DNA from 2 places in the Pseudomonas sp. Irchel 3A5 genome. Region 2 is predicted to be linked to the other one. Evidence: riboswitches for the same ligand, from Rfam matches in the RefSeq annotation. Region 2 holds a riboswitch; the other holds the start of a gene.
The links. Region 2 has a riboswitch for manganese ahead of CKW31_RS21555 (TMEM165/GDT1 family protein). Riboswitches for the same ligand answer to the same signal wherever they lie in the genome.

Region 1: linked by a shared signal. The riboswitch ahead of mntP (manganese efflux pump MntP) and the one ahead of CKW31_RS21555 (TMEM165/GDT1 family protein) in region 2 are both predicted to bind manganese.

What each region holds. Positions count from the first base shown of each region.
Region 1 covers NZ_FYDU01000008.1:267,276-270,370, reverse strand. The annotation lists gene CKW31_RS15730 (LTA synthase family protein) at 1-1,450, shown strand, start outside; yybP-ykoY riboswitch at 1,648-1,817, shown strand; gene mntP (manganese efflux pump MntP) at 1,824-2,390, shown strand; gene CKW31_RS15720 (methyl-accepting chemotaxis protein) at 2,498-3,095, opposite strand, start outside.
Region 2 covers NZ_FYDU01000014.1:16,618-19,712, reverse strand. The annotation lists gene CKW31_RS21565 (SOS response-associated peptidase) at 1-38, shown strand, start outside; gene CKW31_RS21560 (M48 family metallopeptidase) at 272-1,090, shown strand; gene CKW31_RS21555 (TMEM165/GDT1 family protein) at 1,231-1,815, opposite strand; yybP-ykoY riboswitch at 1,903-2,022, opposite strand; gene CKW31_RS21550 (class I SAM-dependent methyltransferase) at 2,063-3,061, opposite strand.

The DNA of each region.
Region 1 (3,095 bases), on a different contig from region 2:
GGGGCTGCTGGGGCGAGTGGAAAACCTCAATCTGGAAAACCCGGTACCGCTGCGCTGGAGCGACGCGTTCTTCTCGGGCAACAGCCAGGTTGCTGCTCTGGGTTTGAACCCGGTGCTGTTCCTGTATGACACGCTCAAGGTCGGGCAATCGCGTTACGACGAGGACGCTGTGCGTCGTCACTATTCGGTCGTCGCAGAGTATCTGGGCGTCGATAAGCCAGACCCGCAAAGCCTGACCTTCAAGCGTCAGCAAGACGTGCAGCCTTACAACGTGGCTGCCACGCGGCCGCCGAACGTGGTGTTCGTCATGCTGGAGTCGTTGGGCACCAGCGCCGTGGGGGCGTATGGCAACCCGCTCAATCCCACGCCGAATCTGGATCGGCTGGCTCAGCAAAGCTGGTTCTTCCGGCATTTCTATGTGCCGGTCACGGGAACTGCCAAAACTGTATGGGCAAGCATTACCGGGGTGCCCGATGTGACCCGTCAGGAAACCGCGACCCGGCATCCGATGCTGACCCGGCAAAACACACTGATCAACGACTTCAAGGGCTACGAGAAGCTGTACATGATTGGCGGCAACTCCGGGTGGGCCAATATGAACGCGCTGATCCGCCGCAGCATCGTCGACATTCGACTGTATGACGAGCGTGACTGGCATTCTCCCGTGGTGGATGTGTGGGGGATTTCCGACCTGGATCTGTTCAAGGAAGGCGACCGAATCCTGCGCGCGCTGCCCAAGGATCAGCCGTTCTTCGCTTATCTGCAGACGGCAGGCAATCACCGGCCGTTTACCATTCCCAGGGAAAACGACGGTTTTGAAGTCAGCAACCTGAGCCTCGAACAAGTGCAGGCCGCGGGTTCGCGCAGCGTGGAGCAGTACAACGCGGTGCGTTTGCTGGACTTCAATATCGGGCGGCTGATGGAACTAGCCAAGGCGGGCGGTTACTACGACAACACGATTTTTGTCCTGTTTGGCGACCATAACACCCGCATCAGCCAGATCCCGCATATGCCACCGGCGTTTGAGCAGTTAGGCCTGGAGAGCAACAACGTACCGATGTTGATCCACGCACCAGGCTTGATAGGGACGAAGGTTGTCGAGGAGGCGGTCGGGTTGGCGGACTTGTTGCCCACCGTGGCGGGCATGGCGGGGATTCCGTTCAGCAACGGCGCCATGGGCCGGGATATTCAACAGCCTTCGCCGGAAGGTGAGCGCGTCGTGCCCTTGGTCTTGCGCGAAGGCACGTTCCCGTTGATTGGTGGCGTGACCCGGAATTTTCTCTTGCAGATGGAGCACGACGGTACCTCGCCGACGCTGCACGACCTGGCCTCAGCCACCCCTCTGGAGGACGTTGCCGGTCAGCACCCGGAGGAGTTCAGTCGGTTGCGGGCGTTGACCCTCGGGCTGCATGAAAGCGCACGATTGATGTTGTACCGGAATGTGCAGTGAGGTTGAACATGGGTGCGCCAAGCAGATAACCCTGTGGGAGCGGTGCTTGCCCGCGATAAGGTTTAGGTGATTCATCTGCAGAATCGAGGTGTCCTTATCGCGGGCAAGCACCGCTCCCACAAGGATAGTGTTCCTCCTGTACAACCGAAATTTGTGAACCGTTTGACGATATTTTCATGCCTTTTACAGGTATGATGCCCGCCTTCGTTGGGGAGTAGCCTGCTGCTGAGTTATCTCAGTAGCGTTCGTATCAACATTCTCGGCAGCAGCCGTGGTACGAGCACCTTTTGGTTGGCGAGACCAGCGACATATCCATGCCTAAAGTCGGGCGTGTGGATGTGTCGTTGACTCATAGCCCGACTGGAAGTAAACCGTGAATCCCATTTCCCTTGTATTCCTTGCCTTGGCCATGTCCACGGACGCTTTCGCAGCGGCCATCGGTAAAGGCTCAAGCCTGCACAAACCGCGTTTTATTGAGGCCTTACGTACCGGTCTTATCTTCGGTGTGATTGAAGCCATCACGCCCGTCATCGGCTGGGCCATCGGTAATGCCGCAAGCAGCTTCGTCGAAAGCTGGGACCACTGGATCGCCTTTACGCTGCTGCTGATTCTCGGCTTGCACATGATCTACAACGGCGTGAAGCAGGATGATGAAGAGCCAGAGGAAAAGGCCGGTCAGCATTCGTTCCTGATTCTCGCTGTCACCGCTTTTGCCACCAGCATCGACGCGCTTGCCGTAGGTGTCGGCCTGGCTTTCGTGGACGTGAATATTCTGGTCGCAGCCGCTGCGATCGGTCTGGCTACCATGACCATGGTCACCATCGGTGTAATGCTGGGTCGGGTACTGGGGACGATGGTCGGCAAACGTGCCGAGATCATGGGTGGTGTGGTACTGATGCTGGTGGGTGCGACGATTTTGTACGAACACTTGTCGGCGTAGTCGATTCGAGAGTGTGTAGGAGCTAACGAGCAGCGCGAGGCTGCGATGGCGGTTTGCCTGACAAATCGCTTCGCGGCCGTCGTGACCTCCGTCCGCTCCTACAAAAATTACAGCTGATTCTTCACCGCAAACGCTGCGCCCAGCGCCTGAAGACGGTTCGCCATCGGCGAGAGGTCTTCGCTGCACTGGATGAGGGTAACGACATCCGAGGCATTGTTCTGCGCAATGGCGTGGACAGCGGTCAGACGATCATTGATGCCCACCGATGCCGCGGATTGCTGCTCGGTGGTGCCCGCGATCAGCACGTTCAACCGGTGGATTTCCAGCACATCGGCAACGGTGCTTTTCAATAGCTCAGAGCCCAACTGACTGGCCTGCACGCAGCGGCCGACTTCTTCGCCGCTGGTACGCATCGACTCGGCTGCGGTGCGGCTTTCCTTCTGTAATGATTCGACGATCTGGCGGATTTCGTCCACCGAGCCTGCGGTCTTCTGCGCCAGGCCGCGAACCTCATCGGCCACCACGGCAAATCCGCGGCCCTGTTCGCCTGCACGTGCTGCCTCAATGGCAGCATTGAGCGCCAACAGATTGGTTTGTTCGGCGATTTCACGGATCACGTTAATCACCTTGCCGATCTTTTCTGCCTGTTCGGCCAGCGACTGCACGCTCTGATTGGCACCGCTGATGGAGGACTCCAGATTGGCG
Region 2 (3,095 bases):
CTAAGCTCAACGCGCCGGAGTGTCTGACGCCGTTGTGATCGCGCAACCTAGTGGGACCGGCTTTAGCCGGGAAGAGGCCGTTACAGTCACTAAAAGTGTGTCGTCAGAACTACTGCCTTCCCGGCTAAAGCCGGTCCCACGTCGTCTATCACCTTGTACGCATACAGGAACCAACGTGTAACCAGGCTGACAAACTTGGCTGTCAGCCAGCATCTGGCGCATCCGTCGTTCACCGCCTAGGATGAGCGCCATGTTCAAAGGGAGATCCATCATGCGTCAGAAATTTGCTCTATGTGCCTTGAGTGCCGCCTTGCTGCTTGGCGGGTGTCAGGCCGTGAATACCACCAGTGGCGATTCGGTCGGTGTAGAACGCAAGCAATACATGTTCAGCATGCTCTCGACCGATGAGGTCAATCAGATGTATGCCCAGTCCTATAAAGAAACCGTTGGCGAGGCGTCGACCAAAGGCGTGCTGGACACGACCAGCGACAACGCCAAGCGCGTGCATGCAATTGCCGATCGCCTGATCGGTCAGGCACCTAAGTTGCGTCCGGATTCTGCGCAGTGGCAGTGGGAAGTGAACCTGATCAAAAGTGATGAGCTGAATGCCAACTGCGGACCAGGCGGCAAGATCATTTTTTACACGGGTCTGATCGACAAATTGAAGCTGACTGACGACGAGATCGCGGCGGTGATGGGTCACGAAATCGCCCACGCCCTGCGCGAGCATGGACGAGAGTCGATGTCCAAGGCCTACGGTGTTGCGATGGCCAAGCAAGGGGCGGGTGCAATTCTGGGTCTTGGGCAGGACAGCATGGCACTGGCCGATACCGTGGTGAATTACAGCCTGACATTGCCTAACAGTCGCAGTAACGAAAACGAGGCCGATCTGCTGGGCCTGGAGCTGGCAGCCCGTGCCGGTTACAACCCGAATGCCGCTATCACCCTTTGGCAGAAAATGACCCAGAACTCAGGCGGTTCACAACCTGAATTCATGAGCACTCACCCGGCTTCGGAAAGCCGCATCGCGTCGTTGCAAGCCGCGATTCCCAAGGTGATGCCGTTGTACAACGCGGCCAAAAAATCCTGATACAGCGCAGGTCCATGTTGCTCGTGCGCTCCTACCGTGTAGCGCGGTGTGGGTAGGAGCGAACTTGTTCGCGAGAGCGGCGACGCGGTGAATCAAGCCAGGCTCCTCGCGGGCAGGCGTGCTCTTGCAGATCGATGCCGTTAAACCCAGCCACTCACCTGCATCGCCTTGTAGACCGCAACCAGCGCGAGCACGAAGAAGGCGCCTGCCGCCAGGCGGCGGATCAGGGTCAGGGGCAGTTTTTCGGCGGCGAAATTGCCTGCCAATACCACCGGCACGTTGGCCAGCAACATACCCAGCGTTGTCCCCAGAATCACCAGCCACAGATACGAATATTGCGCGGCGAGCATGACCGTGGCTATCTGCGTCTTGTCGCCGATTTCAGCGATGAAGAACGCGATCAGCGTGGTCATGAACGGGCCGAACTTGCGTGCAGTGTTGGCTTCGTCTTCATCCATCTTGTCCGGAACCAGGGTCCACAGCGCCGTCGCGGCGAAGCTCGCGGCGAGGATCCAGTGCAGGGTGGCGTCGGAGAAGAAGCTGCCAAACCATGCGCCAACAGCGCCAGCGGCGGCGTGGTTAGCCAGGGTTGCGGCGACGATGCCCGCGATGATTGGCCATGGCTTGCGAAAGCGAGCAGCCAGAATGAGGGCAAGGAGTTGGGTCTTGTCACCGATTTCGGCAAGCGCGACTACAGCGGTAGGGACCAACAAGGATTCCAGCATCAGGTTTTCCTAGGGGCGGGTCGACACGGCTATGACACGTACAGCCTCCCCGCCCCGGGTAAGGTGTTCGTGTCATAGGTCTTGTCAAACCACCGATCCGTCTGAGCGGATTCGGGGTCGTACGCACCATGGTCTGAGGACCAAGTATGTTGATGCGTACCAGACGAGCATGGCGCTCGTGGGAGACTACTCCCCTAGGACGGAGCGGATTCTGCCTTCAGCTTTCGCTTTGGGCAAGTGCTTATTTTCAAGCCCGCTTGGCGCGATAGATTCGGAAGCCGTTGCCTTCAGCCTTGATCGCACACACGCCAAAATGCTCTTCGATGATGGGTTGATACTTCAGGAAACTATTGGCAACCAGCCGGAGTTCGCCGCCTGATTTCAGATGTTGCCGGGCTTTTCTCAGCAGGTTCTCTGTCGCCTTATAGTCGGTATGTACCCCGACATGGAACGGCGGATTGCTCAAAATCGTGCTCAATCCCATTGGCGCTGCATCGATACCATCACCCGTCAGTACCTCGGCTTCAAGCCCGTTTGCCGCAAGGGTCAGACGCGTACTGGCGGTGGCAAAAGCATCCACATCGAGCATGATCACGTTGTTATGCGGATAGCGACGTTTTACCGCAGCCCCCAACACCCCAGCGCCACAGCCAAAGTCGAGCAAATTGCCGCTCGGCAGCTTGTCGATGTGTTGCAGGAGCAGCGCTGAGCCGCGATCGAGTCGGCCCTGGCTGAAGACGCCCGGCAGGCTGACAACCTTGAGTGGACCATCTTCCATTTCGACTTCGTACTGCTGGGCGAGGCTTTCCAGCGTTACCGCGTCAGGGGCGTCTTCAACGGTGACTTGCCAGAGCTGACAATGGCGGGCGCTGTCCAGCTTGCGGGCGCGACCAAACGGGCTCAGCTGCTTGGCTGCGGCTTCGATGCCGCTGCGTTTTTCGCCTACCAGAAACAATTCACGTCCCGCGAGGCGCGAGGCAAGCGCATTGAGCAAGTAGTTGGTCAACTCCCGCGCCTTGGGCAAAAACACCACAGCAGCTTCGAATGGCTGCTCAGGAGCTGTTACTCCGAAATGGCTGCGCCCTTCGAAGCGCGCGTCCAGCGCAGCCTGATCGCCAGCATGCCAGCACCAGCCATGGGCCTGCGGCAGGCGGCCCAGCAAATCGTCAGCAGGCAGGCCCGCCAGCAGCAGGGAGCCCTGAAACAACTCGGCCTGACGGAGTAACACTTCACTGCGCGGGTCCATGGTGGGCTCCTCGAAAAAGCGCGGAGTCTAACAG